4 regions of the Streptomyces sp. NPDC033131 genome follow, and region 2 is predicted to be linked to each of the others. Evidence: riboswitches for the same ligand, from Rfam matches in the RefSeq annotation. Region 2 holds a riboswitch; each other region holds the start of a gene.

Region 1 (7,433 bases), on a different contig from region 2:
GCCTCCCTGGCCTCCTACCTCGCCCACGGCGCCACCTTCGGCACCTCCGGCGAGCAGGTCTTCGTCGACTTCGACACGGTGACCGTCAAGCCGGGCCAGACCGACACCCTCGACATCGCGGTGCCGGACGCGGGCTGCTTCGCGCAGATAGACCTCTACCGCGGCGCGGTCAAGTTCGACGGCGTCCTCGACTCCGATGACGGCTTCGTCCACGGCGACCTGCCCAAGGGTCCGGACCGCCCGGTCATCAAGGACAAGCTGATCGCTGCCTGGAACGGCGGCACGAAGGACTGCACGACGGCTCCGTCCGAGCCGCCGGCCACCCCGACGCCGACCCCGTCGACCCCGGAGGCCACCGAGCCCTCGACGCCGGCGGAGGAGACGACTCCCCCGGCGACGGAGCCCCCCGCCGAGTCCCCCTCGCCGTCCACCGAGGCCCCGAGCCCGTCTGCCTCCGAGTCCACCACCGCTCCCGCCGCCACCCCGAACGGCGGCGGCGACAACCTCGCGGAGACCGGTGGCAGCAGCGCGACCGGGCCGATCGCCATCGGTGCGGCGGTGCTGCTCGCGGGCGGTGCGGGCATCGTGCTGGCGACGCGGCGTCGCAAGGCCGCCCGCTCGTAATCAGGCGCAGTCGGTGTGGTCGGCGCCGGTCGGGCTGTTTCAGCCCGGCCGGCGTCCGGCTTCGGGCTGAGGACACGGGATTCGCCCCCGCCGCCCCTTCCCGTCCCGTCCCTGGGGGCTGCGCCCCCAGACCCCGCTTCGGCCCGAAGGGCCTCGTCCTCAAAATCCCCCAGAGGGGGGACCCCCAGACGGGCTGGTCGCACACTGCTTCAGCAGCGAGGCGATGTCGGCGTCCACCACCCGGTAGCGCACGATCCTTCCCTCCTTCTCGCCCTCCACGACACCCGCCGCCCGCAGCAGCCTGAGTGCCTGCGACACGGCGGGGTCGTTCATGCCGGTGGCGATCGCCAGGTCGGATACGGCCAGCGGGCCGGTCCGGTGCAGGGCGAGCAGCAGCGCGAGCCGCTTGGGATCGGCGAGCAGGGAGAAGCGGTCGGCCCAGGTGCGTACATGACCCGCATCGCCGATCGCGGCGATCGCGTCGCACACCCGATGCCCGTCGATGGTTCGGCGATCCGCTCGGTCGGCCGGAACGAGATGCATGCCGCCATCCTCGCAGGCACCCCCATGTGATCTTCCATACCTGCGCAGGTACGCAGCTATGCAGGAGACCGCCTGCAACCCTACGGTGGGCGGGCCGTGGTGCTCGGGAAGCCGGTGACGACCCCTCAGGGGGTCCATGCCGGAGCGGCCCTCGCCACTGTGATCGGGGAGTTTCCGTCCCGTCCGGCGCCAGCCGGGCCACTGGTCGAGCACGACCGGGAAGGCAGGAACGGACACGTACGACCCGTAAGCCAGGAGACCGGCCACGGCATCTCACGAGTTGATCCACGAGGTGCTGGAGCGTGACCGGATGACCCTGCCCAAGCCTGCCCAGAAGTCTGCGCCCGTCCCCGCCCCGACGTCCTTCAAGTGGCGCCGCGAGGACACCCTCAAGACCGCCGGCCTCATGTCGGCCGTCGCCGCACTGCACGTCGTCGCCTTCGGAATCCTGTTCCTCCTCGTCGTCCCCGGGCACTACGAGGTCGGCGACAAGGCCTTCGGTATCGGCCTCGGCATCACCGCCTACACCCTCGGCATGCGGCACGCCTTCGACGCCGACCACATCGCCGCGATCGACAACACCACCCGCAAGCTGATGGCCGACGGCAAGCGCCCGGTGTCGGTGGGCTTCTGGTTCGCGCTCGGCCACTCCAGCGTGGTGGTGCTCCTCGCCCTGCTGATCGCGGGCGGCACCCAGCTCGCCGGAAAGGTCATGAACGAGGACTCCGGCACCCACCAGGTGCTCGGCGTCCTCGGTACGACGATCTCCGGCACGTTCCTCTACCTCATCGCCGCCCTCAACCTGGCCGCCCTGCTCGGCATCCTGAAGGTGTTCAAGGCGATGCGGGCGGGCGCCTACGACGAGAAGGAGCTCGAACAGCACCTGGACTCGCGGGGATTCATGAACCGCATCCTGGGCCGCCTCACCAAGTCCATCACCCGGCCCGGTCAGATGTACCCGCTCGGCTTCCTCTTCGGCCTCGGCTTCGACACCGCGACCGAGGTCACCCTGATGGTGATGGCCGGGTCGGGCGCGGCGGCCGGCCTGCCCTGGTACGCGATCCTCTCCCTGCCCCTCCTGTTCGCCGCCGGCATGAGCCTGTTCGACACCCTCGACGGGACGTTCATGAACTTCGCCTACCAGTGGGCGTTCTCCAACCCGGTCCGCAAGGTCTTCTACAACCTCACGATCACCGGCCTGTCCATCGCCGTCGCCTTCTTCATCGGCACCATCGAACTCGTCGGCGTCCTGCACGAGAAGCTCGACCTGAGCGACACGGTCACCACCTGGATCGCCGACATCAACCTCGACAGCGTCGGCTACGTCATCGTCGGCCTGTTCGTGGTGGTGTGGGCGGCGGCCATCGGCTACTGGCGGCTCGCGAAGGTGGAACAGCGGTGGGCGGTACGGCCGGCGGCGGAAACCCGCTAGACCCTGGCCCCTAGACGCCCTCCACCGTCGTCAGCCACAGCTTCACGTACCGCTCCACGTCCACGCTCAACGCCACGTCCACCAGCCGCTGTTCACGGGTGCCCTCGTGGATCTCGGACTCGCCGGGGCGGGGGCGCCGGTCGACGATCGTCTGGCCCCGGGTGGCGCCCGGGGCCAGGCTCACCTCGACCGGGAGGCGTTCGGTGGTGATGCCGCCCGGGTCGACGACCGCGCAGACCGCGCCCGCGTCGCCGAGGCCGCCGGTGGGGGTGGGGTCGCCGGAGGTGGCCGGGTCGCGGTGGGCGAGGAGTTCGCCGGCCAGCCGGAGGCGGGGTTCCGAGCTCGCGCGCAGCCGCTGGACGTCCCCGGCCGGGACGAGGACCTGCTTGAAGACGTCCAGGCCGTACATCGTGATCGGCACCCCGGCGGTGAGCAGGATCGCGGCCGCCTCCGGGTCGTGCCACACGTTGAACTCCGCGACCGCCGTGGCGTTCCCGGTCGTCACCGCGCCGCCCATGAACACGATCCGCTCGATGTTGCGCACGACCTCCGGGTGGGTGCGCAGCAGCAGCGCGATGTTCGTCAGGGGCGCCATGGGGATGAGGGTGACCGGCGTCGGCGAGGCGAGGATCTCCCGCCGCAGCAGCGTCACCGCGTCCACGTCGACCGGCCGGCGGGTCGGCGCGGGCAGCCCCAGGTCGCCCATCCCGTCCTCGCCGTGCACGTGCCGCGCCGTCCGCACCGGCTCGATCAGCGGGCGCTCGGCACCCCGCGCGACCGGGATGTCACCGGCCCCGGCCTGCTCCAGCACGGTCAGGGTGTTGCGGACGACCCCGTCCACGTCGGTGTTCCCGGCCACGCAGGTCACCGCCCGCACGTCGAGCGCGGGGTGGCGTACGGCGAACAGCAGGGCCAGGGCGTCGTCGACGCCCGTGTCGCAGTCGATGATCACCGGGATGGGCTGACCGGTCACGGCTGGGTTCCTCTCTCCGGGCTACGACGGGTTACGACAGCGACCTTACGCAGCCGCCCACAGTCCGGTCCCGCGATCACCGACCCGGGCGGCGATCCGGTCCAGCAGCTCACCGACCGGCATCGCCCCCGGACGGTTCCCGTCCCGCAGCCGCGGCGCCGCCAGGTCACCGTCGGCCTCCCGCTCCCCGATCACCGCCTGGTACGGCACGAGCCGCGCCGCCCGGATCCGGGCGCCGAGGGTGCCGTCGCCGGGGCCGTGGACTTCCGCCCGGAGCCCCCGCGCCAGAGCCTGCCGGACGACCTCGTGGGCCCGCTCCTCCTGTGCGTCCGAGACCGGCAGCACCACCAGCTGCACGGGCGCGAGCCACGCCGGGAACGCGCCGCCGTGCTGCTCGAGGAGATGCGCGACCGCCCGTTCCACGCTGCCGATGATGCTGCGGTGCACCATGACCGGCCGGTGTTTCGCGCCGTCGGCGCCGATGTAGTGCAGGTCGAAGCGTTCGGGCTGGTGGAAGTCGATCTGGACGGTGGAGAGGGTGCTCTCGCGGCCGGCGGGGTCGGTGATCTGGACGTCGATCTTGGGGCCGTAGAAGGCGGCTTCGCCCTCGACGGCCTCGTAGGGGATCCCCGAGGCGTCGAGCACCTCCCGCAGCAGCGCGGTGGCCCGTCGCCACAGAGCCGGGTCGGCGACGTACTTGCCGCCCTCGCCGGGCAGGGAAAGCCGGTATCGGGCGGGGCGGATGCCGAGATCGGCGTACGCGCGGCCGATCAGTTCCAGGGCGTCCCGGGCCTCGTCCACGGCCTGGTCCAGGGTGCAGAAGATGTGCGCGTCGTTGAGCTGGATGGCCCGGACCCGGGTCAGGCCGCCGAGCACCCCGGACGGCTCGGAGCGGTACATGCCGCCCAACTCCGCCATCCGCAAAGGCAGTTCACGGTAGCTGTGGGAGCGGGAGCGGTAGATCAGCGCGTGGTGGGGGCACAGGCTGGGCCGCAGCACGACCTCCTCCGCGCCCAGCTCCATCGGCGGGAACATGTCCTCGCTGTAGTGCGACCAGTGCCCCGAGATCTCGTACAGCTCGCGTTTGCCGAGGACCGGCGAGTACACGTGCCGGTAGCCGGCGGCGCGTTCGGCCTCCCGGACGTACTCCTCCAGGGTGTGCCGGACGACGGCCCCGTCGGGGAGCCAGTACGGCAGGCCCGCGCCCATCAGCGGGTCGGTGTCGAACAGGCCGAGTTCCCGGCCGAGCCGGCGGTGGTCGTGCGGTCCGCAGATGGTGGTCATGGCGGTCGTCTCCTCACGGTGACCGGCGGCGAGCCCCCGCACGAAAAAGCCCCGGGGCACTCGCCCCGGGGCTTTCGACTGGGTCAGCTGTCAGCGCGCCGGGACACTCTCCGGCGTCGTCGTGAGAGACACGAGTACTACGTGGGCGCGCTGCATGGGGGGACGGTAACAAGGGGGTGGGGAGCCGGGCGATCGGTTTTCGGGGCCCGCGCCGGCCCCGGCGCCGGGCCCGCTCACCCGTACGGCCCGGCTCGCTGGTGGGAGGGCGGAGCTGATGGTGCCGTAGGAGGGCGTACTCGATCTTGGACGGCCTCAAGGAGGCACCCCCCCGATGACCCCGCCCCCGGCCCGCGCGCTCGCCGCCTGCGCCGTCAGTCTGAGTGCCCTGGCCGGTACGGCCGGCTGCTCCGCCCTCAGTACGCCGCCCACCGCCCAGAAGCCGGACTACGGGCGCTCGACCAGCGCACCCGTGACGTCCGCCGCCCCGTCGCCCGCCGGCCTCACCCAGGCGCAGGCGCAGGCCGCCCTCGTCACGGAGGTCGATCTCGGCGAGTCCTGGGCTCCTACGCAGGGGTCCGCGACCTGGCACGACGGGCTGCTGAAGGCGACGGCGGAGTGGCCCGAATGCCGGCGCCTGCTCGACGTTCTCTACACCGAGGAGCTGTTCGGCGCGGACACCCGCCCCCGCGCGGTGATCGGCCTCGACGACGTGTGGAACGGTTCCCAGCTGCGCTATCAGGTCGTCACCCAGAGGCCGGCAGACGTGGACCGGAGTCTGGCCTGGCTGAAGACCCTGCCGCAGAAGTGCGCGCGGTTCACGTCGACGACCGCCCAGGGCAACGTGACCGAGGTCCAGGTCACCGACGCGGGGCTGCCGGAGGTGGGGGACGCCCGTCAAGGTCTGCGGGTCACCGTGTCCGGCGCCACGCTGAACGGCGAACCGGTCCTGCTCACCCTGGACGTCGCCGTCGTCCGCGTCGGCGCCGACGCGATCGGCCTCACCCACGGCGGTCTCGGCGACGTGTCGGCCGACGTCACCGGGGCGGCCGTGGACCTGGGCGCGCGGCGTCTGGCGGAGGTCCACAAGCACGGCCGGGCGGAGATCTAGACCAGCCGGTCGACCGCCTCCTTGGACTCCCTCAGACCGTCCCCGGTGATCTCCCGGTACCGCTTCACCGCCTGCACGGTCCTGCCCTCGCGGGCGAGCGAGGCGACCTCGTCCATCCGCGGGTCGTGCTCGGCCAGCCCCAAGTGGTTCAGGACGAGGTCGAGTTTGCGCTCGACTCGCGCGACTCGGCGGTCCGCACGGGAGATGCGGCTCTCCACACCGGCGATACCCACCAGTACGACCGCGGCGATCAGGAACAGTCCCAGGGTGTCCATGATCGACGATCCTAGGCGCGGCCCGGGACGCCTTCCAGCAGTTCCTCCGAACCGAGCATGCGCTCCGCCAGCGCGCGGGCGACGGTCGTCATGGGCAGCCGTTCCTTCTCCGCGTACTGGCGCAGCAGTACCAGCGCCTCCTTGAGGGAGACACCCGCGTACTCCGCCACGAGCCCCTTGGCCGCCTGCAGGGAGGTGAGCAGATCGTGCGGCCGCCTGGCTTCGGCGGGCCAGTGGGACAGGGTGAGCGCGGCGATGTCGCACAGCCCCTGCGCCACGGCGATGTCGTCGGCGGGCAGGACGTCACCGTGCCGGTTGGCGAGGGACACCGCGCCGATCGTGCGGCCGTCGAGGCGCAGCGGCAGGACGTGCAGACAGACGTATCCGGCTGACAGGGCGTGAGCGGTGTAGTCGGGCCAGCGGGCGCCCTCGCGCAGATCGTCCGCGGTGACGGGATCGCCGGTGCGGAAGCAGTCGACGGACGGTCCCCGCCCCTGCCGCACCTGGAGCGTGTCCAGCCGGCCGAGGTCGTCGTCGGAGGCCGTCATGGCGCGCAGGGCGCCCCGCGCGTCGGCCATCACCACCCCGACCGCGTCCACGGCCGGCAGCCCCGTGCAGTGCTCGGAGAGCCGGGCGAACAGATCGAGCGGATCGAAGTGCGCGCCCAGCGTGTCCGCGAGGTCCACGAAGGCGCGGATGAGCCGCACCTCCCGGTTCATCCCAGCCTCCTCACACCGTCACCACCACGCCGGTCCGCCGGTCGGCGAGCCGGACAGTTCCTAGTCGCGGTCGAACCTCTTCCTGTGCGAGACCACCTCGCGCGCCACCTCGGCGGCGGTGCGGTCGTGCGCGAAGGCGTCGGCACGCAACCGGGCCAGCGCCTCGTCCGAGCCGACTCCGAGCTGCACCATGATCATGCCGATGGCCTGGTAGACCTCGTCGTGGTCCGCGGCCAGACCGCTCAACCAGGGTTCCGTTCCTTCCGGCCCGTTCTCTTCCCCCCGGGGCAGCGCCATAAGGGCTACCGTCATGACACTCGCCACGAGTTGCGCGGTGCGCAGGCCACGGGCGTCGAGCTCGCCGGGGGTGGCGCGGTAGAGGTCGAGCGTACCCACGCACACGGCGTCGTTCCCGAGCGGAACCGAGTACACGGCCTGCACGCCGGCCTCCGTCGCCTGCTGGGCGAAGACCGGC
Region 2 (7,433 bases):
ACGACACCGCCAACGCGATGGCCACCACCATCTCGACCGGTGCGCTCAAGCCCAAGGTCGCGGTGGCGATGTCCGCCGTGCTCAACCTTGTAGGCGCTTTCCTCTCCGTGGAGGTCGCCAACACGATCTCCAAGGGTCTCGTCGACGAGACCGGCATCCGTCCCGAGGTCATCTTCGCCGCCCTGGTCGGCGCGATCCTCTGGAACCTGCTGACCTGGCTGGTCGGGCTCCCCTCCAGCTCCTCGCACGCCCTCATGGGCGGCCTCATCGGCGCCACCATCGCCTCGGCCGGTTTCGGCGGCGTGCACGGTGACGTCCTGGTCACCAAGGTTCTGATCCCGGCGATCGCCGCTCCGATCGTGGCGGGCCTGGCGGCGATGCTGGCCACGCGACTGTCCTACTCCCTCGGCAAGAAGGCCGACGGCAAGGCCGCCGCGAAGGGCTACCGCTCCGGCCAGATCGCCTCCGCCGGCCTGGTCTCCCTGGCCCACGGCACGAACGACGCCCAGAAGACGATGGGCATCATCACCCTCGCCCTGGTCGCCGGCGGCGCCGTCGCCCCCGACTCCGACCCGCCCATGTGGGTCATCCTCAGCGCGGGTATCGCCATCGCGCTCGGCACCTACCTCGGCGGCTGGCGCATCATCCGCACCATGGGCAAGGGCCTGACCGACCTCCAGCCGCAGCAGGGCTTCGCCGCCCAGACCAGCGCGGCCACGGTCATCCTGGCCTCCTCCCACCTCGGTTTCTCCCTCTCCACCACGCACTCCGTCTCCGGCTCGGTGATGGGCGCCGGCCTCGGCCGCAAGGGCGGCGTGGTCCGTTGGTCGACCGCGACCCGCATGTTCGTGGCGTGGGGCCTGACCCTGCCCGCCGCGGCCCTGGTGGGCGCGCTCGCGGAGTACGTGACCGGCTTCGGCGCCTGGGGCACGGCCCTCGTAGCCGTCTTCCTCATCACCTCCAGCGCCGCGATCTGGAAGCTCTCGCGCCGCGAGGTCGTCGACCACACGAACGTCAACGACACCGAGGAGCCGGCCGGCGTGGTCACCACGGCCATGGCCGCCGTGACGCCGCCTCCCGTCGGCGGCACGGTGACCGAGGACCTCACGGCCACCATCCCGGCCCCGGCCACCGCGGCCGACCCCGCGGCCCCGTCGGCCGCGACCACCGTCTGAGCCCCGCCACCCAGGCACCCACCGGCACGAAGGAAGAACCAGCATGAAGATCGACTGGGCGGCCCTCGGATCCGTCTTCGGCATCAGCCTCCTGATCACCGTGGCCCTCGTGGCCCTGTTCACCCTCGGCATCGTGGGCCTGTCCCGCCGCGAGCGGGCTGCCGCGCAGGGTGACACGGCCGCCGTGGCGCTCACGGGCGCGTACGCGTGCTTCGCGGCTTGTGCGGCGGCCGTGGGGTACGGGATCTACCTGATCGTGGCCTGAGGGCTCGCGCGCACTTTCCGGCCCGTCCTGCTCCGGTCGCCTCATCAGCGGTCCGGGCAGGGCGGGCTTTTGCGACCCACCCCGCCGGTTCGTCGGACGATGCCCGCCCGAGGGGAATTCCGGCCGATCGGGGTGCCGTGGGGCGCCCCGCCGCACCGCCCGATGTGGGCCTCAGCACACTCCGCTCCCGCAGGTCAACAGCGAGTTGACGGCCCTTCCAACCCCATGGTGGACTGCCCGAGCCATGTACGGCGGTAGGAGAGGAAGCCGGTGTGAGTCCGGCGCGGTCCCGCCACTGTCACCGGGGTAGGAACCCCCGGGAGCCAGGAACTCTCACCGCCGATCTCGTCGAACCAGGGCGTGGACACCCTGAGTGAGGACATATCGCCATGCGCGGCTGCCGTTCGAGGTTCAACCCCAGCGACCTGTCTGTGACAGCGGTCGGCTGAGTTCATGCGTGCCGATCGCGTTTTCGCGTACGGCGCCGCCGCCGGCCTTCTCGGTGACCTCCTGCTCGGCGATCCACGCCGTGGGCATCCGGTCGCCGGGTTCGGGCGGGCCGCGGGTGCCGTGGAACGGGTGTTGTGGCGGGACCACCGGGGGTGGGGCGCCCTGCACGCCGTCGTGTGTGCCGGGGGTGCTGTCGCCCTGGGAAGCCTTGCTGTTCGGGCCGTCCGTACGTCACCTGCCGCTTCCGTCGCGCTGACCGGTGCCGCCACCTGGGCCGCCGTCGGGGGGACTTCGCTCGCGCGGGAGGCCCGGGTCATCGGGCGGGCGCTGGAGGCCGGGGACGTCGACGGCGCGCGGGCCCGGCTGCCGCACCTGTGCGGACGGGACCCGCAGGCCCTCGACGCCGACGGGATCGCCCGGGCGGTCGTGGAGTCCGTTGCCGAGAACACGTCCGACGCGGTGGTCGGGGCGCTGGTGTGGGGAGCTGTGGGCGGGGTGTCCGGGCTGCTCGGTTTCCGGGCCGTGAACACCCTCGACGCCATGGTCGGGCACAAGTCGCCCCGGTACCGGCGCTACGGGTGGGCTTCCGCGCGGCTCGACGATCTCGCCGGGTGGCCGGGAGCGCGACTCACCGCGGTGCTGGCCGCGCTTGCGGGGCCGGATCCGCAAGGGGCCGTACGGGCCTGGCGGGCGGACGCCGCGAAGCATCCGAGTCCCAACGCCGGCCCCGTGGAAGCCTCGTTCGCCGGGGCGCTCGGGGTACGGCTCGGCGGAACCCTGTCCTATGCGGGGCGGGTGGAGCACCGGCCCGTACTCAACGGGGACGGGCGTGCCGTCACCACACCCGACATCGAGCGGGCCGTACGGCTGTCCCGGCGCGTCGGCCTGCTGGCTCTCGGCGTCAGTGTCGCCGGGCGGTTTCTCACCAGGGGGCGTATCCGATGAGCGGTGGTCTTCTCGTCGCCGGCACCACCTCCGACGCCGGCAAGAGTGTCGTCACCGCCGGGATCTGCCGGTGGCTGGTGCGGCAAGGGGTCAAGGTCGCGCCGTTCAAGGCGCAGAACATGTCCCTCAACTCGTTCGTGACGCGCGAAGGGGCCGAGATCGGGCGGGCCCAGGCCATGCAGGCGCAGGCCTGCCGGGTCGAGCCGACCACACTCATGAACCCCGTGCTGCTCAAGCCGGGCGGTGAGCAGAGCAGTCAGGTCGTGCTGCTCGGGAAGCCGGTCGGCGAGCTCAGCGCGCGGGGCTATCACGGGGGGCGGCAGCAGAAGCTTCTCGGGACCGTTCTCGACTGTCTCGCCGAGTTGCGGGGCACGTATGACGCGGTGATCTGTGAGGGGGCCGGCAGCCCCGCCGAGATCAATCTTCGGCGGACCGACATCGTCAACATGGGGATCGCCCGGAATGCCGGGCTGCCCGTGCTCGTCGTCGGTGACATCGACCGCGGGGGCGTCTTCGCCTCCTTCTTCGGGACCGTCGCGCTGCTCTCACCGGAGGACCAGGCGCTCGTCGCGGGGTTCCTCGTGAACAAGTTCCGCGGGGACGTGTCCCTGCTCGAACCCGGCCTCGACATGCTGCACTCGCTCACCGGGCGGCACACCTACGGTGTCCTGCCCTTCCGGCACGGGCTCGGCATCGACGAGGAGGACGGGCTGCGGGTCTCCCTGCGGGGGACGGTCAGGGAGTCGGTCGTGGCCCCGCCGGTCGGCGAGGACGTGCTGCGGGTCGCCGTCTGCGCGGTTCCGCTGATGTCCAACTTCACGGACGTCGACGCGCTGGCCGCCGAGCCGGGTGTCGTCGTGCGGTTCGTGGACCGGCCGGAGGAGTTGGCCGACGCCGACCTCGTGGTCCTTCCCGGGACCCGGGGGACCGTCCGGGCCCTGGAGTGGCTGCGGGAGCGGGGGCTGGCCGACGCTCTCGTCCGCAGGGCCGCCGAACAAAGGCCCATCCTCGGCATCTGCGGCGGCTTCCAGGTCCTCGGCGAGCACATCGAGGACGAGGTCGAGAGCCGGCAGGGGCATGTCGAAGGGCTCCGGCTCCTTCCCGTCCGGGTGCGGTTCGCCCGCGAGAAGACCCTCACCCGGCCCGTCGGCGAGGCCCTCGGCGAGCAGGTCGAGGGGTACGAGATCCATCACGGGGTCGCCGAGATCGGGGGCGGTGACCCGTTCCTCGACGGCTGTCGGGTCGGGGGCACCTGGGGCACCCACTGGCACGGCTCGCTGGAGTCGGACGGCTTCCGGCGGGCCTTCCTGCGCGAGGTGGCGGCTGCCGCGGGCCGCCGTTTCGTGCCGGCGGCCGACACCTCGTTCGCCGCGCTGCGCGAGGAGCAGCTCGACCGGCTCGGCGACCTGATCGAACAGCACGCGGACACGGACGCGCTGTGGCGGCTCATCGAGTCCGGCGCGCCGCAAGGACTGCCTTTCATTCCACCGGGAGCGCCCGCATGAGCACAGTGTTGTTGTTGTCGACCGCCGACACGGATCTGCTGGCGGCCCGGGCCGCCTCCGATGCCTCGTACCGGATCGGCAATCCGACCCGGGTCGATGTCGCGGAGGAACTGCCGGGGCTCCTCGAGGGCTCGGACATCGCCGTCGTACGGCTGCTCGGCGGCAAGCGTGCCTGGGAGGACGGGCTCGCCGCTCTCAAGGCCTCGGGCATTCCGACCGTCCTGCTCGGCGGTGAGACCGTGCCCGACGCGGAGCTCATGGCCGAGTCGTCCGTGCCTGCGGGTGTGGTGGCCGAGGCGCTGCGGTACCTCGTCGAGGGCGGGCCCGCCAACCTCACCGAGCTCGCGCGGTTCCTGTCGGACACCGTGCTGCTGACGGGTGAGGGGTTCGTCGAGCCGCAGAAGATGCCGGAGTACGGCGTCCATGGGGAGCGCGCGTTCGTCGAGGGCCGCCCCAGCATCGGCGTGCTCTTCTACCGCGCCCACCACCTCAGCGGCAACACCGCCTTCGTGGACACGCTGTGCGACGCGATCGAGGCGAAGGGCGCCAACGCCCTGCCCGTCTACTGCGGTTCGCTGCGCGGCGCCGACTCCGGGCTGTACGAGATCCTCGGGAAGGCCGACGCCCTCGTCGCCACCGTCCTCGCCGCCGGCGGCGCGCACGCCTCGCAGGCCTCGGCCGGAGGCGACGAGGAGGCCTGGGACATCGGGGCGCTCGCCGACCTCGACATCCCCGTGCTGCAGGGCCTGTGCCTGACCTCCTCGAAGAGCGCCTGGGAGGAGTCCGACGCCGCCCTCTCCCCCATGGACGCGGCGATGCAGGTCGCGATCCCGGAGTTCGACGGGCGGCTGATCACGGTCCCCTTCTCCTTCAAGGAGCAGGGCCCGGACGACGTTCCCGTGTACGTCGCCGACCCCGAGCGGGCCGCGCGGGTCGCCGGGATCGCCGTACGGCACGCGGTGCTGAAGCACAAGCCGAACCAGGACAAGAAGCTCGCGCTCGTCTTCACCGCCTATCCGACCAAGCACTCCCGGGTCGGGAACGCCGTGGGACTGGACACGCCCGCTTCGGCGATCCGCGTCCTGGACTCGCTCCGGGACGCCGGGTACGTCGTCGAAGGGCATCCCGACAACGGCGACGAGTTGATCCACCGGCTCATCAACGCCGGTGGCCACGACGTCGAATGGCTCACCGAGGAGCAGCTCGCCGCCGCGCCCGCGCGGGTGCCGCTGGCCGACTACCGGGCGTGGTTCGACACGCTCGACCCCAAGCTGCGGGACGGCATGCTGGAGGCGTGGGGCGAGCCGCCGGGCAGTCTGTACGTCGACGGGGACGACATCGTGCTCGCCTCCCTCCAGTTCGGGAACGTCGTCGTGATGATCCAGCCGCCGCGCGGCTTCGGCGAGAACCCGATCGCGATCTACCACGACCCGGACATGCCGCCCTCGCACCACTACATGGCGGCCTACCGGTGGCTGGAGAACAGCTTCGGCGCCGACGCCGTCGTGCACATGGGCAAGCACGGCACGATGGAGTGGCTGCCGGGCAAGGGGCTCGGGCTCAGCGGGGGGTGCGCTCCGGACGCCGTCCTCGGGGAGCTGCCGCTCATCTACCCGTTCATCGTCAACGACCCCGGCGAGGGCACCCAGGCCAAGCGCCGCGGGCACGCCACCGTCGTCGACCACCTCGTCCCGCCCATGGCGCGCGCGGACACCTACGGCGACCTCGCCAAGCTGGAGCAGCTGCTCGACGAGTACGCGCTCGTCTCCGACCTGGACCCGACGAAGGCGCCGGCCGTGCGCGCGCAGATCTGGACGCTGGTGAAGGCGGCCGAACTGCACCACGACCTGCACGTCGACGACCAGCCGGACGACGACGCGTTCGACGAGTTCGTCATGCACATCGACGGCTATCTGTGCGAGATCAAGGACGTGCAGATCCGGGACGGGCTGCACATTCTCGGTGGCGGTCCGGTCGGTGAGCCGCGCGTGAACCTCGTGCTCGCCGTACTGCGGGCCTCGCAGGTGTGGGGCGGGCAGGCCAACGCGCTGCCGGGGCTGCGGGCCTGCCTCGCGACACATTTCGGGCTCGTCGAGAAGGAGTTGCTGGCCGAGCCCGGGGCGCCGGTCAAGGTCCCGGTGGAGCTGACGGACCTCGTCGAGGGCCCGTCCCGCTCGGCCGCCGACGCCATCGACCTGCTGGAGCAGCTGTGCCGGCGGTTCGCCGAGGGCATGGAGGCACGCGGGTGGGCCGTGGCCGAGAGCGCACCTCTCGTACGGGAGGTCATCGGCACCGAACTGCCCGACGCCGTCGCCGTGCTGGAGTTCGCCTGCAACGAGGTCGTGCCCCGGCTGGAGAAGACCACCGACGAGATCGGGCACATCCTCAAGGCGCTGGACGGGGGTTACGTCCCGGCGGGCCCGTCCGGTTCGCCGACGCGCGGGCTCGTCAACGTCCTCCCGACCGGCCGCAACTTCTACTCGGTCGACCCCAAGGCCATTCCGTCCAGGCTGAGCTGGGAGGTCGGGCAGTCCCTCGCCGACTCGCTCGTGCAGCGGTACCTCCAGGACACCGGCGAGTACCCGAAGTCCGTCGGCCTGACGGTGTGGGGCACGTCCGCCATGCGCACCCAGGGTGACGACATCGCGGAGATCCTGGCGCTGCTGGGCTGCCGCCCCGTCTGGGACGACGCCTCGCGCCGCGTGACCGGCTTCGAGGTCGTGCCGCCGGCCGAACTCGGGCGCCCGCGCATCGACGTCACGGTCCGCATCTCCGGCTTCTTCCGGGACGCGTTCCCGCACGTCGTCGGGCTGATCGACGACGCCGTGCGCGCGGTGGCCGAGCTGGACGAGCCGGCCGAGGTGAACTTCGTGAAGGCGCACGCCGACGAGGACACCGCCGAGCACGGTGACCGGCGGCGCGCGACCGCCCGTATCTTCGGCTCCAAGCCGGGCGCGTACGGTGCCGGTCTGCTGCCGCTGATCGACGCCCGCAACTGGCGTTCCGACGCCGACCTCGCCGAGGTGTACGCGGTGTGGGGCGGCTACGCGTACGGTCGCGGGCTCGGGGGGCGGGCGGCGCGCGGGGACATGG
Region 3 (7,433 bases), on a different contig from region 2:
CCGTGCGGGCCTGTGTCGCCAATATGCGGAACTGGTTCAGCACCGTCTACTGGTTCCACCACGAATCCGGCCGGTACATGGTCGACAGCTGGGACGACCGGTCCACGCCCCCGTACGTCAACAACGAAGCGGCAGGTGAGAAATGACCGTCGAATCCGTGAAGCCCGCGGCACCCGAGGCCCGGGAGCTGCGCGAGCCGCCCCTGGCGGGCGGCGCCGTCCCGGTCCTCGGCCACGGCTGGAAGCTGGCGCGCGATCCGCTCAGCTTCATGGCCCGGCTGCGTGACCACGGCGACGTCGTACGCCTCAGGCTCGGCCCCAAGACGGTGTACGCCGTCACCACGCCGGCCCTCACCGGAGCCATGGCGCTGAGCACCGACTACATCATCGCCGGCCCGCTGTGGGAGTCGCTGGAGGGACTGCTCGGCAAGGAGGGCGTGGCCACCGCCAACGGGCCCACGCACCGGCGCCAGCGGCGCACCATCCAGCCCGCCTTCCGGCTCGACGCCATCCCGGCGTACGGGCCGATCATGGAGGAGGAGGCGCACGCGCTGGCCGAGCGTTGGAAGCCCGGCGAGACGGTCGACTGCACCTCCGAGTCCTTCCGGATCGCGGTGCGCATCGCGGCCCGCTGTCTGCTGCGCGGCGACTTCATGGACGAGCGGGCCGAGCGGCTGTGCGTCGCCCTCGCCACCGTCTTCCGGGGCATGTACCGGCGGATGGTGATTCCCGCCGGGCCGCTCTACCGGTTGCCGCTTCCAGCCAATCGCCAATTCAACCGCGCGCTGGCCGATTTGCATCTCCTCGTCGACGAGATCGTCGCCGAACGAAGGGCATCTGGTCAAAAGCCGGACGATTTGCTGACGGCATTGCTGGAGGCGAAGGACGAGAATGGCGAACCCATCGGGGAACAGGAGATCCACGACCAGGTCGTCGCCATCCTCACACCCGGCAGCGAAACCGTCGCGTCCACGATCATGTGGCTGCTCCAGGTCCTTGCGGAACATCCGGAACACGCGGACAGGGTGTGCGCGGAAGTCGAAACCGTCACCGGCGGGCGTCCGGTGGCATTCCAGGACGTCCGGGCCCTCAGCCACACGAACAATGTCGTCGTCGAAGCCATGCGTTTGCGGCCCGCCGTATGGATTCTGACGCGGCGGGCGGTGCGGGACACCGAACTCGGTGGCTGTCGCATCCCGGCCGGTGCCGACATCATCTACAGCCCGTACGCGATCCAGCGCGACGGCCGGTCCTATGCGGACAACCTGGCGTTCGACCCCGACCGCTGGCTGCCCGACCGGGTCAAGGACGTGCCGAAGCACGCCATGAGCCCGTTCAGCGTGGGCAACCGCAAGTGCCCGAGCGACCACTTCTCGATGGCCCAGCTGACGCTCGTCACGGCGGCACTGGCGGCGAAGTACCGCTTCGAGCAGGTGCCCGGATCCGACGACGCGACCCGGGTGGGGATCACGCTGCGCCCGCAGCGGCTGCTGCTGCAGCCGGTGGCCCGGTGACAGGTGAGGCCGCCTCCGGGCCCCGGAAGGTGCGCCGGTAGGCGTTCGGGGTGGTGCCCACCGCCCGGACGAACTGGTGGCGCAGCGCGGCCGCGTTGCCGAACCCCGTTCGACCGGCGATCGCGTCCACCGTCTCGTCCGTCGCCTCCAGCAACCGCTGGGCCAGCAGGACGCGTTGGCGCAGGATCCAGCGGTAGGGGGTCGTCCCCGTCTCCTGCTGGAAGCGACGGGCGAAGGTGCGCGGGGACATGTGGGCGCGGTCGGCGAGCTGCTCGACGGTGACCTCCTCGTCCAGGTGCTGCTCCATCCACACCAGCACCTCGCCGACGGTGTCGCACTGCGACCGGGGCAGCGGCCGCTCGATGTACTGCGCCTGTCCGCCGTCCCGGTGCGGCGGGACCACCATCCGCCGGGCGATCTTGTTGGCGACCTCGGGCCCCTGTTCCTTGCGCACGATGTGCAGACAGGCGTCGATGCCGGCGGCGGTGCCGGCCGAGGTGATGACGGGGTCCTCGTCCACGTACAGCACGTCCGGCTCGATGACCGCCTTCGGGTAGCGCCGGGCCAGCTCCTCCGCTTGCAGCCAGTGCACGCTGCACCGCCGGTCGTCCAGCAGTCCGGCGGCGCCGAGCAGGAAGACGCCGGAACAGACGCTGAGCACCCGGGCCCCGCGGTCGACGGCTGCGACCAGGGCGTCCAGCAGATCGCGCGGGTAGGTGCGGGTGACGTAGTCGTTCCCGGCCGGTACGGCGATCAGGTCGGCCTCCGCCAGCCGGTCGAGGCCGTACGGCGTGGAGACGGTGAGGCCGCCGACGTGCGTGCCGAGCGAGGGGCCTTCCGCCGAGACGACCGCGAAGTCGTAGGTCGGCAGGCCCTCGTCGCTCCGGTCGATGCCGAAGACCTCGCAGACCACCCCGAGTTCGAAGGGGTGCACGCCGTTGAGCAGGACCACGGCCACGTTGTTCAGCATGCTGCCAGTGTGCCTCGAAACTGGCAGTAAATCGAGGGTCCACGGCAGTCCTGCCACTGTTTGTCAGGAGTGTCCTGCGGGACAGTGGTGTCCATGAACGCGACACAGACAGAAGGCCTGATCGGAATGCTCACCGTCCTCGGGATCCTGGTCCTCCTGGTCCTCCCGTCAGTGATCGGTCTCGCGCACGACCGGCGCGTCGACCGTCAGATCAGGGAGGCCCAGGAGGCCCAGGAAGGCCGGGAGGCCCGTGAGGACCACGAGGATCAGAAGTCCTCGTCCAGGTCCACGGTGCCCTCCACCGCGACCTGGTACGCCGACGGACGCCGCTCGAAGAAGTTGGTCAGCTCCTGAACACCCTGGAGCTCCATGAAGGAGAACGGGTTCTCCGAGCCGTAGACCGGGGCGAAGCCGAGGCGGGTGAGGCGCTGGTCGGCGACGCACTCCAGATACTGGCGCATGGACTCGGTGTTCATGCCCGGGAGGCCGTCACCGCACAGATCCCGCCCGAACTGGAGCTCCGCCTCGACGGCCTCCTTGAGCATGTCGACGACCTGCTGCCGCAGCAGGTCGTCGAACAGTTCCGGCTCCTCCTTGCGGACGGTGTCGACCACCTCGAAGGCGAAGCTCATGTGCATCGTCTCGTCCCGGAAGACCCAGTTGGTCCCGGTGGCCAGACCGTGCAGCAGACCACGGCTGCGGAACCAGTAGACGTACGCGAAGGCGCCGTAGAAGAACAGGCCCTCGATGCACGCGGCGAAGCAGATGAGGTTGAGGAGGAAGCGGCGGCGGTCGGCCTTGGTCTCCAGCCGGTCCAGCTTCTCGACCTCGTTGATCCACTTGAAGCAGAACTCGGCCTTCTCGCGGATGGAGGGGATGTTCTCCACGGCGTCGAAGGCGGCAGCCCGGTCCTGTGGGTCGGGCAGGTAGGTGTCCAGGAGGGTCAGGTAGAACTGGACGTGGACCGCTTCCTCGAAGAGCTGCCTGCTGAGGTACAGCCGCGCCTCGGGGGAGTTGATGTGCTTGTACAGGGTCAGCACGAGGTTGTTCGCGACGATCGAGTCGCCCGTCGCGAAGAACGCGACCAGCCGGCCGATCATGTGCTGCTCGCCCGGCGTGAGCTTCGCGAGGTCGGCGACGTCCGAGTGGAGGTCGACCTCCTCGACGGTCCAGGTGTTCTTGATGGCGTCCCGGTAGCGCTCGTAGAAGTCCGGGTAGCGCATGGGGCGCAGGGTCAGCTCGAAGCCCGGGTCGAGCAGGTTCTTGGCTTCGCTGGTCATCACTGGCAGGCCTCGCAGGACTCGGGGTTTTCCAGGGAGCAGGCGACGGCCTCTTCGGGGGCCGGCTGCTGGACGGGGGCGGCGGCGGACCGGGCCGCGCGGGCGATGCGGGTCGCCGGGCGCGAGCGCAGGTAGTACGTCGTCTTCAGGCCCGACTTCCAGGCGTACGCGTACATCGAGGAGAGCTTGCCGATGGTCGGCGTCTCCAGGAACAGGTTCAGGGACTGGGACTGGTCCAGGAACGGGGTCCGGGCCGCCGCCATGTCGATGAGGCCGCGCTGCGGGATCTCCCACGCCGTGCGGTACAGCGCCCGTACGTCCGCGGGGATCCAGGTGAAGTCCTGTACCGAGCCGTTGGCGTCGCGCAGCGCCTCACGGGTGCGGGCGTCCCAGACGCCGAGCCGCTTCAGCTCGTCCACCAGGTACGAGTTGACCTGGAGGAACTCGCCCGACAGGGTCTCGCGCTTGAACAGGTTGGACACCTGCGGCTCGATGCACTCGTAGACACCCGCGATCGACGCGATGGTGGCGGTCGGCGCGATCGCGAGGAGCAGGGCGTTGCGCATGCCGGTCACGGCGACGCGGGCCCGCAGGGCCGCCCAGCGCTCCGGCCAGGTCAGTTCGACGTCGTAGTGGTCGGGATGCAGAACCCCCTTGGCCGTACGGGTCTTGTCCCAGGCCGGCAGCGGGCCGTTGCGCTCGGCCAGGTCGGCGGAGGCCTCGTACGCGGCGAGCATGATGCGCTCGGCGATGCGGGTGGAGAGCTGACGGGCCTGTGGCGAGTCGAAGTGCAGCCGCAGCTGGAAGAAGACGTCCTGGAGGCCCATCACGCCGAGGCCCACCGGGCGCCACCGGGCGTTGGAGCGGCCCGCCTGCTCGGTCGGGTAGAAGTTGATGTCGACCACGCGGTCGAGGAAGGTGACGGCGGTGCGGACGGTCTCGTCGAGGCGGTCCCAGTCGATGTCCCCGGCCGTCCGGTCGACGAACGCGCCGAGGTTCACCGAGCCCAGGTTGCAGACCGCCGTCTCCCCGTCGTCCGTGACCTCCAGGATCTCCGTGCAGAGGTTGGAGGAGTGCACGACATGACCCGGCTCGGCCGTCTGGTTGGCCGTGCGGTTGGCGGCGTCCTTGAAGGTCATCCAGCCGTTGCCGGTCTGCGCGAGGGTGCGCATCATGCGGCCGTAGAGGTCGCGGGCCGGGATGGTCTTGCGGGCGAGGCCCTTTTCTTCGGCCTCGCGGTAGGCGGCGTCGAACTCCTCGCCCCACAGGTCGACCAGTTCCGGCGCGTCGGCGGGGGAGAACAGCGACCACTGCGCGTCCGCGTTCACACGGCGCATGAACTCGTCCGGGACCCAGTGCGCGAGGTTCAGGTTGTGCGTACGGCGGGCGTCCTCACCGGTGTTGTCGCGCAGCTCCAGGAACTCCTCGATGTCGGAGTGCCAGGTCTCCAGGTAGACCGCGGCGGCGCCCTTGCGCCGGCCGCCCTGGTTCACGGCGGCGACCGAGGCGTCGAGGGTCTTCAGGAACGGGACGATGCCGTTGGAGTGGCCGTTCGTGCCGCGGATCAGGGAGCCCCGGGAGCGGATGCGGGAGTAGGCGATGCCGATGCCGCCCGCGTGCTTGGAGAGCCGCGCGACCTGGTGGTAGCGGTCGTAGATGGAGTCCAGCTCGTCCTTCGGGGAGTCGAGGAGGTAGCAGGACGACATCTGCGGGTGCCGGGTGCCGGAGTTGAAGAGGGTGGGGGAGGAGGGGAGGTAGTCGAGACGGCTCATGAGCCGGTAGAGCGCGGCGACTTCGTCGAGAGCCCTGACCGTGTCGTCCTCGGCGAGCCCGGACGCCACCCGGAGCATGAAGTGCTGCGGCGTCTCGATCACCCGGCGGGTGATCGGGTGCCGGAGCAGATAGCGGCTGTGCAGCGTGCGCAGGCCGAAGTAGCCGAACCGGTCGTCGGCGTGCACGTCGACCAGGGCGTCGAGGCGGTCGGCGTGGACCCGTGCGAACTCGGCCGTACGGTCCGCGATGAGGCCCTCGCGGTGGCCCACCGCGACCGACTCCCTGAAGGACGTGACGCCCTGGGAGGCGGCTTCCGCGCGGATGTTGACGGTCAGCAGGCGGGCGGCGAGCCGCGAGTAGGCGGGGTCCTCCGAGATGAGGCCGGCGGCCGCCTCGGTGGCCAGCTCGCGCAGTTCCGTCCCATCCGCCCGCGCGGACCGGCCGCGGAGCGCGGCGGCGGCGACCCGGCCGGGGTCGGCGTCGGGGAGGTCGGCGGTCAGCTCGGTCAGGGTCCGCAGCAACACGGTCCCGGGACCGTCGTCGGCCACCGGGGTCACTGAAGCCGGATCTGCTGGCGCGATGGTCACGTGGGGCTCTCCCTCGCTCGGCACGGGGGCCCTGCGGAGGGCAGGCGGCAGCACACGAGCGCACGCGGCGTCGCGTCCAGCCGGCCCATTCCACGAGGCCCGGACGTCATGGCACCCGGACCTGATGGCCGGGCGCGCTGTCGACAGGTCCTCGGACTGACTCTCGTGCCCGTATTTACGCGCATGAGTACACCGTTGCGGGACAGTTCCGGATTCGCACCGGATTCCCCTGCGACGACAGCGAGCATGAGCATACATCTTGTGCCGGGCGGCGACAGCACCCCCATATGTTGTGTCGCGCCGGTTTCGGAGTGTCAACTGGTCGGTGTGGAGAGTGATCTCCTCGACGTCCCCTCGCGGCCGTCGGAGGCAGGCGGGGAAACGACGACGGGCCGCCGGATCACTCCGGCGGCCCGTGCTGACGTACGACTCAGTGCGTGGTGCCCGCGGTCGCCGGCGGCAGCTCCACCTGGACGCCCGGGTCGCCGGCGTCCGCCGTGTAGTCCGCCGGGGACGTCTCGTCGATGCCCTCGGGGGCCTTGAGCGCCTTCAGGACGAAGGTGAGGACCACCGTGACGGCGACGTTGAGGAGGAACGCGGTCAGGCCGATGTAGCCGATCTCCCCGATGCCGGGGATCTCCTTGGACGAGCCGCCGAAGTGCTTCTGCGTCGGCGAGGCCACGCCGTACGCGGCGACCGTGCCGTAGATCATGCCGACCGCCCAGCCGGCGAGCAGGGCCCAGCGGTGGAACCAGCGCGTGAACAGGCCGCCGACCAGGGCGGGGAAGGTCTGCAGGATCCAGATGCCGCCGAGCAGCTGGAAGTTGATGGCGACCGTCTTGTCCATGGTGAGGACGAAGGCCAGCGCGCCGACCTTCACCAGCAGGGACACCAGCTTGGAGACCTTGGTCTCCTGCGCCGGCGTGGCGTCCGGCTTGATGAAGTCCTTGTAGATGTTGCGGGTGAAAAGGTTCGCGGCCGCGATCGACATGATCGCCGCCGGCACCAGCGCGCCGATGCCGATCGCCGCGAAGGCCACGCCCGCGAACCAGTCCGGGAACATGTTCTCGAACAGCTGAGGGATGGCCAGCTGCGGGTTGGCGACGTCGACACCGCTCGCGATGGCCATGAAGCCGAGCAGGGCGAGCAACCCCAGCATCAGCGAATACAGCGGCAGGATCGTGGTGTTGCGGCGGATCACCTCACGGCTCTTGGAGGACAGCGTCGCCGTGATCGAGTGCGGGTACATGAACAGCGCCAGTGCGGAGCCGAGCGCGAGGGTCGCGTACGTCCACTGGCCGGCCTCGGGC
Region 4 (7,433 bases), on a different contig from region 2:
CCCTGGTGGTCTCGGCGTCGGCCGCGGTCATCACGATGAACGAGGTCAGAGCGGAGAAGAGCTGCATGGCGGCGACGCCGGCGAGGACCACCAGGTCGGTGCTGCCGCCGAGCGTGTGGCTGAGGAACAGCACGAGCGCGAAGGACACCAGGGCGCCCAGGAACGCGCCCGCCGGGACGGACACCGCGCCCCCGCCGACGCCCAGCACGACCACCAGCACGGCCCCGGTCGACGCGCCCGAGGACACTCCGAGGACGAAGGGGTCGGCGAGCGGGTTGCGCAGCAGCGACTGCATCACCGCCCCGCACACGGCGAGTCCGGCGCCGCACACGGCCGCGAGGAGCGTGCGCGGCAGTCTGAGCTGCCACACGATGCCGTCCCGGATCGGTGTCAACTCCGAGGTTCCGAGGCCCAGATGGGCCGCGACGACGGACCACACGTCGGCGACCTCGATGTCGGCCGGGCCGATGGTGATGGCGAGGGCGAGGGAGCAGCACAGCAGGACCGTCCCGGCCGCACCGAGCAGGACCGCCCGGGCGGTCACTTCACGAGCCCGAAGTCGCGCAGGCCCGCCGCGACCTTCTCCACGCCCTCGATCGTGCGGATGGTCGGGTTCATGGCCTGCCCGCTGAGCTGGACGTACCGCCGGTGCCGGACGGCGGTCATGTTCCTGGTGACCGGGTTGGACTCCAGGAAGGCGATCTTCTTCCGGGCCGACTCGGCGGTCTGCGACTTGCGGGTCAGGTCGCCGATGACGAGGACGTCGGGGTCGCGGTCGGCGACCGTCTCCCAGTTGATCTGCGGCCATTCGTCGTGCGTGTCGTCGAAGACGTTCCTGGCACCCAGGGAGCGGGTGATGACGCCGGGAGCGCCGCAGCAGCCCGCCATGTAGGGCGACTCGGAGTTGGCGAACCAGTACAGGAGGGTCACGTCGGAGGCGTCGATGCCGGCGGTCGCCCTGGTCATCCGCGCCTCGAGTTGCCCGACGAGTTTCTCGCCCCGTTCCCTCACCCCGAAGACGGCGGCGAGGTCCCGTATTTCGCCGTAGACGGCCTCGGCGGTCAGGGGCTCGGAGCGTGCGCCGTCCCCGTCGCCGGAGTTGTCCTTGCCGGCGCAGTCGGACGGGGAGACGTAGGTGGGCACGCCCAGCTTCTCGAACTGCTCGCGCGAGGCCACTCCCCCCTTCCCCAGCGTGGAGACGAAGGAGGCGGCGACGAAGTCCGGCTCGGCGTCCAGGACGCGCTCGAAGGAGGGGTTGTTGTCGGCGATCCGCTCCACGGTGGCGTTCGCCTTCTCCAGGCCCTTCATCACGGGGTCGGTCCAGGTCGCCGTGCCCGCCATCCGGTCGGCCAGCCCGAGGGAGAGCATGATCTCGGTGGTGCCCTGGTTGAGGGAGACGGCCCGCTCGGGCGGGGCCTCGACCCGCACCGTACGGCCGCAGTTGTCGAGGCTGACGGCGGCCTTCGCATCGGTGGTGGCGGCGTCGCCGCAGCCGGTCAGGAGCAGGGATCCGGCCGTGAGCAGGGCGGAGGGAAGGGCAAGGCGTGCTGTCTGCACGGAGTGGTCCTCGATCGTCGAGGGCTCGAACGCGGAGCCCGGTCGTACGGTGCTCCCCCGCCGTATGTCACCGCGAGGGCCGCCAGCAGGTCTTCGGACTCGGGATCGTCCGGTCGGGGCGCCTTCCCAGACGACATACGCGTCGTCCAGTGGCCGAGGCCCCGCCCGTCACCCTCACCGCTGCGCGTCAGCTCCGGATTCGCACCGGATTCCCTGACCCACGTGTCATGGGTTCGACTGGCCCCGGCAAGCTATCACGGAGGGGAATCACCGGTCGCGGCGCGCTGTTGTGCCAGAGGTCAGAGCGTTCACGAGCCCCAGGGAGACCCACGGTGTACGGCGACGAGGCAACGGTCCGCAAGATCCTCACCGGGCTCGGCGACACCTGGGCCGTGGTCGGCCTGTCGTCGAACCGGCAGCGCGCCGCGTACGGCGTGGCCGAGGTGCTCCAGCGCTACGGCAAGCGGGTCGTCCCGGTGCATCCCAAGGCGGAGACCGTCCACGGGGAGCGCGGGTACGCCTCGCTCGCGGACATCCCCTTCGACGTGGACGTCGTGGACGTGTTCGTGAACAGCGACCTCGCCGGGGCGGTCGCCGACGAGGCGGTGGCGAGGGGTGCGCAGGCGGTCTGGTTCCAGCTCGGGGTCATCGACGAGGCCGCGTACGACCGCACCCGGGCCGCGGGCCTGGAGATGGTGATGGACCGCTGCCCGGCGATCGAGATCCCCCGCCTGGGCTGACGGACGCTCTCGCCGCCACCTGCCCGCGGCGTCCGTCCACGATCCGCGAATCGCTCCGGGACGCACCGACATAATGTTCGGGTGACCTCCACCCCTTCCCCCGACTCCGGTGCTCCGCAACGCTTTCCGGTCGTCGTCGTGGGCGCCGGGCCCGCCGGGCTCACCGTCGGCAACATCCTGCGGGCCGCCGGCGTCGACTGCCTGGTCCTGGAGACGGAGACGCGCGAGTTCATCGAGCAGCGGCCGCGGGCGGGCGTCATCGAGGAGTGGGCCGTGCGCGGGCTCCAGCAGCGCGGTCTCGTGGACACCCTGCTGCAGCGCGCGCAGCTCCACACCGAGTGCGAGTTCCGCTTCGGCGGTGAGCGCTTCCGCTTCTCGTACGTCGAGCTGACGGGGACTCACCACTTCGTCTATCCGCAGCCGCTGCTGGTGACGGACCTGGTGCGCGAGTACGCGGACGTGCGCGGCGGGCAGGTGCGGTTCGGTGTGCGGGGCGTCCGGCTGCACGACCTGGACACCGACCATCCCTCGGTGTCCTACGTCCCGGCGGAGTCGGGCGAGCGGGAGGTCGTCGCGTGCGACTTCGTCGCGGGGTGCGACGGGGGGCGCGGGGTGAGCGGTGGCGCCCTGCCCGAGCAGGCGCACATCTCCCGGCACGACTACGGCATCGGCTGGCTGGCGCTGCTCGCCGAGGCGCCTCCGTCCAACGACTGTGTCGTGTTCGGCATCCATCCGAACGGCTTCGCCGGGCACATGGCCCGCAGCCCCGAGGTGACCCGGTACTACCTGGAGTGCCCGCCCGGCGACGACCCGGAGAACTGGTCGCACGAACGCGTCTGGTCCGAGCTCCAGGAGCGGCTCGCGGCCACGGGCCTCGGTCCGCTCACCGAGGGGCGGCTGATCGAGAAGCGCGTCCTGGACATGCACAGTCACGTGGTCGAACCCATGGTGTTCGGCCGGCTCTTCCTGGCCGGGGACGCCGCCCACCTGACCGCCCCCATCGCGGCGAAGGGCATGAACCTCGCTCTGCACGACGCCTTCCTCCTCGGCGACGCCCTCGCCGGGTACCTCACCCACGGCGACGAGTCCGGCCTGGACGGCTATTCGGAGGCGTGCCTGCGGCGGGTGTGGGACTACCAGGAGTTCTCGCAGTGGCTCTCCGAGGTCTACCACGGCACCTCGTCGGGCGACCCCTACCGCGCGGGCACCACCTTCGCCCGGCTCCGCCGTCTGTTCACCTCGCCCGCCGCCGGGGCGGCCTTCGCCGAGCAGTATCTGGGCACGGCCACCGCGTACTGATCCGGCCGGGCCGGGTGCGTCAGTCGTGCGGCGGCCGGTCGGTGAGCCGGTGGTCCGCCACGTTCAGCGCCTCGTCCACCAGTCGGCGCAGATGGCCGTCGGGCAGGCTGTAGACCACCCGGCGGCCTTCCTTGCGCGTGTTCACCAGGCCGGCCAGCCGCAGCCTGGCCAGGTGCTGGCTGACGGCCGGCCGGGCCGCCCCGCACGCCTTGGTGAGCGTCGTGACGTCGGCCTCTCCCGCGACCAGCGCGTGCAGCAGGGTGAGGCGGGTCCGGTCGCCGAGCAGGGCGAGCAGCTCGGCGGCGAGCGCGAACTGCTCCTCGCCCGGGGTGCGCGGGTGCGCATCGTTCGCAGGTGACAGGTGCATGCGTGCGCTCATACGCACATAATGGCGTCGTGGGCGTCGCGCGTCCACTCCGCACGCCGGAAGGGGACCCACGTGAACGACCGACACCACCACGACCACGGGCACGACCGACACCACCACGACCACGGCCACGGCCATCACCACGACGCCCCTCACCACCACCCGCCCTCCGGCCTGCGCCGCCGCCTCACCCACCTCCTCACCCCTCACTCCCACGAGAGTGCCGACAAGCTCGACTCCGCCCTGGAGTCCTCGGCCCGCGGCATGCGGGCCCTGTGGATCTCGCTGGCGGTGCTGGGCGCGACGGCCCTGGCGCAGGCGTTCGTGGTGGCCGTCTCCGGGTCGGTCGCGCTGCTCGGCGACACGGTGCACAACACCGCGGACGCGCTGACCGCCGTGCCGCTCGGGATCGCGTTCGTGCTCGGCCGGCGCGCGGCGACCCGCCGCTTCACCTACGGCTACGGCCGCGCCGAGGACCTCGCGGGCATCGTGATCGTGCTGACGATCGCCGCGTCGGCGGCCTTCGCGGGCTGGGTGGCGATGGACCGGCTGCTCGATCCGCGGCCCGTCGAGCACGTGCCGGCGGTCGCGGTGGCCGCGCTGGCCGGTTTCGCGGGCAACGAGTGGGTGGCCCGATACCGGATCCGGGTCGGCCGTGACATCGGCTCGGCCGCGCTGGTCGCGGACGGTCTGCACGCCCGTACGGACGGATTCACGTCCCTGGCCGTGCTGTTGGGCGCGGGCGGCTCGGCCCTGGGGTGGCAACTGGCCGACCCCATCGTCGGACTGGCGATCACGGCCGCCATCACCCTGGTGCTGCGGGACGCGGCGCGCGAGGTGTTCCGGCGGGTGATGGACGCCGTCGACCCGGCGCTGGTGGACCGCGCCGAGCAGGCCCTGCGGGAGGTAGACGGGGTCCGGGAGGTGGGCGAGCTGCGGCTGCGCTGGATCGGGCACCGGCTGCGCGCCGAGGTGGCGGTCGTGGTGGACGGCGAGGCCACGGTACGCCAGGCGCACGGCATCGCCGTGGACGCCGAACACGCCCTGCTGCACGCCGTCCCGCGCCTCACCGCGGCCCTGGTGCACGCGGACCCGGCACCGGTGCCGGGCGAGGCGGATCCTCACCACGCCCTCGCCCACCACGGGGCGGCCTGAGCGTCAGGCGACCCCCAGCCCTTCCAGCACCACCGCGCCCGGCAGCTCCTCGAACGCCTTCCCCGGCACCAGCAGCTTGCCGCGCCGCCGTCCGCTGCCCACCAGGACGTACGGCAGCTCGACGACGGCGGAGTCCACCAGCACGGGCCAGCCCTCGGGCAGTCCGATCGGGGTGACGCCGCCGTACTCCATGCCGGTTCGACCCGTCGCCGTGTCCATCGAGGCGAAGGAGGCCTTGCGGGCGCCGAGCTGTCGGCGGACGACGCCGTTGACGTCGACCCGGGTGGTGGAGAGCACGACGCACGCGGCCAGGGTGCTCTCGCCGCCGCGCTTGCCCGCGACGACCACGCAGTTCGCCGACTGCTCCAGCAGGTCGCGCCCGTAGTGCTCCACGAAGACGGCGGTGTCGGCCCACCGCGGGTCGGTGTCGACGTAGACGATCTGCTCGGCGGGGACGCTGCCGCTCCAGCGGCGTACGGCGTCGGCGACCGGGCCGGTCAGCTCGTCGAGGCAGTCGGGGGCGGGAGTGGCGCGGTCGAAGTGACCGATGGGTGCGTCCATGGCCGCACGCTAACAAAGCCGTACGGCCGTCTCAGTGCACGGGCGGGACGGAGACGGCCATCAGCATCCGCATCGCAACGTCGCCCTGATTGCCGTACGTGTGCGGGGTGTTGGCCTCGAAGGAGGCGGTCGCGCCCGCCGGGACGCGGTACTCCACGCCGTCCACGGTGAGGGTCAGTTCGCCTTCGGTGACGTGGAGCAGTTCGGCGGTGCCGGTGGGGTGCGGGTCGGAGGAACTGTTCTCGCCCGGCATCAGCCGCCACTCCCACATCTCCAGCGGGCCGGGGGCCTCGGTGCCGGCGAGGAGGAGGTTGTAGCTGCCTGCGTCCGTGTGCCACAGCCGTACGGCCTGCTCGGCGGGGACGACCCGGACCGTCGGCCCCTGTTCGTAGTCGAGCAGGGTGGTGATGCTGATCCCCAGCGCGTCGCCGATCTTGACGACCGTGCCGAGGCTGGGGTTGGTGCGGGACTGCTCGATCTGGATGAGCATGCCGCGGCTGACTCCGGCCCGGGCGGCGAGCACGTCGAGGGTGAAGCCGCGCACCGCGCGCCAGTGCCTGACGTTGCGTGCCAGGGACTGGGTCAGCAGGTCGAGGTCCGACACATTCCGTCCAACGTCTAGTCACAGTCATGGATGAGAGAGGGGAGAGTTCAGTTCTCCGAACTGCGGTGGGTGCACCCCATCGTTCACCGAACTGTACTGCGGGGCCAACCGGCGGTGGGGGTGGGAGCTTCTGGCGACGGGCTGAGTCAGTCCAGCTCGGCGAGCTTCGCCGCGGTCTCGTCGTCCAGGTCCGCCAGCCTGCGCAGCTGTTCCGGGGTGACCCCCGCGGGAATCGGGACCGGTGCCGGCGTCCGGAGCGGCGGCTGCCAGCCGTCGCCGGGAGTCCAGCGCCGCACGACCCGGGCGGGCGCCCCCGCCACGACGGCGTGATCGGGCACCACACCGCGGACCACCGCTCCGGCGGCGACGACCACGTTCCGCCCGATCCGCGCGCCGGGCAGGATCACCGCCCCCGTCCCGATCCAGCAGCCCGGCCCGATCTCCACCGGCTCCATCCGGGGCCACTGCTTGCCGATCGGCTCGTGCGGGTCGTCGTAGGAGTGGTTGGTGGACGTGACGTACACGTACGGCCCGAAGTAGCAGTCGCTGCCGATGGTGACCGTCGTGTCGGCGATGACATGGCTGCCCCGGCCGAGGACGACTCCGTCGCCGATGCGCAGGATGGGATCCGGTCCGAGGTCGAGGTCGGGCATCAGACCGGCGGTCAGGGTGACCTGTTCGCCGACGATGCAGTGCGACCCGAGGTGGATCCAGGGTTCGCCGAAGACCGTGCCGAGCGGGAAGGCCAGCCGGGTGCCCGTGCCCAGTGCGCCGAAGCGGAACCGTCCCGGGTGTTCGGCGGTGACGGAGCCGGTGCGCTGCACCCAGGCCCAGCCCGCGTGGACGGCCCGCTGCGCGAGGCCGCGCGGCCAGGATGAGAACGTGTTCTTGCGCTTCGACACGCGCTCACCGTACTCAGCGTCACGTGAGCCGATGAGACCGAGGGGCTGTGATCTGCGCCCCACCCGGTGGCGTACGGTGCCGGTGTTGTCGGCGACGGGAGAGGGCGATGGGGCAGAAGGCTTTGATCACGGGCATCGGCGGCAGGGAACCGAACATCCACGAGGAGGCGTTCGTGGCGCCCACCGCCTCGGTGATCGGGGACGTGACCCTGGAGGCCGGGGCGAGTGTCTGGTACGGCGCGGTGCTG

What was found. Region 2 has a riboswitch for cobalamin ahead of ACZ5XS_RS22355 (cobalamin biosynthesis protein). Riboswitches for the same ligand answer to the same signal wherever they lie in the genome.
Region 1: another riboswitch for cobalamin. It lies ahead of nicT (Nickel transporter NicT); the one in region 2 lies ahead of ACZ5XS_RS22355 (cobalamin biosynthesis protein).
Region 3: another riboswitch for cobalamin. It lies ahead of ACZ5XS_RS02750 (ribonucleoside-diphosphate reductase subunit alpha); the one in region 2 lies ahead of ACZ5XS_RS22355 (cobalamin biosynthesis protein).
Region 4: another riboswitch for cobalamin. It lies ahead of ACZ5XS_RS09840 (ABC transporter substrate-binding protein); the one in region 2 lies ahead of ACZ5XS_RS22355 (cobalamin biosynthesis protein).

The regions. Positions count from the first base shown of each region.
Region 1 covers NZ_JBVIPA010000027.1:44,126-51,558, forward strand. The annotation lists gene ACZ5XS_RS29520 (LAETG motif-containing sortase-dependent surface protein) at 1-624, shown strand, start outside; gene ACZ5XS_RS29525 (ArsR/SmtB family transcription factor) at 784-1,167, opposite strand; cobalamin riboswitch at 1,248-1,449, shown strand; gene nicT (Nickel transporter NicT) at 1,478-2,599, shown strand; gene ACZ5XS_RS29535 (nucleoside hydrolase) at 2,610-3,572, opposite strand; gene thrS (threonine--tRNA ligase) at 3,618-4,856, opposite strand; gene ACZ5XS_RS29545 (hypothetical protein) at 5,188-5,964, shown strand; gene ACZ5XS_RS29550 (hypothetical protein) at 5,961-6,239, opposite strand; gene ACZ5XS_RS29555 (GAF domain-containing protein) at 6,251-6,958, opposite strand; gene ACZ5XS_RS29560 (GAF and ANTAR domain-containing protein) at 7,019-7,433, opposite strand, start outside.
Region 2 covers NZ_JBVIPA010000017.1:52,867-60,299, forward strand. The annotation lists gene ACZ5XS_RS22345 (inorganic phosphate transporter) at 1-1,175, shown strand, start outside; gene ACZ5XS_RS22350 (hypothetical protein) at 1,219-1,440, shown strand; cobalamin riboswitch at 1,653-1,792, shown strand; gene ACZ5XS_RS22355 (cobalamin biosynthesis protein) at 1,894-2,835, shown strand; gene ACZ5XS_RS22360 (cobyric acid synthase) at 2,832-4,340, shown strand; gene cobN (cobaltochelatase subunit CobN) at 4,337-7,433, shown strand, end outside.
Region 3 covers NZ_JBVIPA010000001.1:612,188-619,620, forward strand. The annotation lists gene cyc1 (epi-isozizaene synthase) at 1-146, shown strand, start outside; gene ACZ5XS_RS02730 (bifunctional albaflavenone monooxygenase/terpene synthase) at 143-1,513, shown strand; gene ACZ5XS_RS02735 (GlxA family transcriptional regulator) at 1,467-2,483, opposite strand; gene ACZ5XS_RS02740 (hypothetical protein) at 2,577-2,837, shown strand; gene ACZ5XS_RS02745 (ribonucleotide-diphosphate reductase subunit beta) at 2,750-3,763, opposite strand; gene ACZ5XS_RS02750 (ribonucleoside-diphosphate reductase subunit alpha) at 3,763-6,123, opposite strand; cobalamin riboswitch at 6,249-6,377, opposite strand; gene mctP (monocarboxylate uptake permease MctP) at 6,554-7,433, opposite strand, start outside.
Region 4 covers NZ_JBVIPA010000005.1:233,970-241,402, forward strand. The annotation lists gene ACZ5XS_RS09835 (FecCD family ABC transporter permease) at 1-544, opposite strand, end outside; gene ACZ5XS_RS09840 (ABC transporter substrate-binding protein) at 541-1,557, opposite strand; cobalamin riboswitch at 1,622-1,814, opposite strand; gene ACZ5XS_RS09845 (CoA-binding protein) at 1,890-2,297, shown strand; gene ACZ5XS_RS09850 (4-hydroxybenzoate 3-monooxygenase) at 2,379-3,596, shown strand; gene ACZ5XS_RS09855 (ArsR/SmtB family transcription factor) at 3,616-3,975, opposite strand; gene ACZ5XS_RS09860 (cation diffusion facilitator family transporter) at 4,036-5,118, shown strand; gene ACZ5XS_RS09865 (YbaK/EbsC family protein) at 5,122-5,679, opposite strand; gene ACZ5XS_RS09870 (helix-turn-helix domain-containing protein) at 5,711-6,283, opposite strand; gene ACZ5XS_RS09875 (acyltransferase) at 6,430-7,185, opposite strand; gene ACZ5XS_RS09880 (gamma carbonic anhydrase family protein) at 7,293-7,433, shown strand, end outside.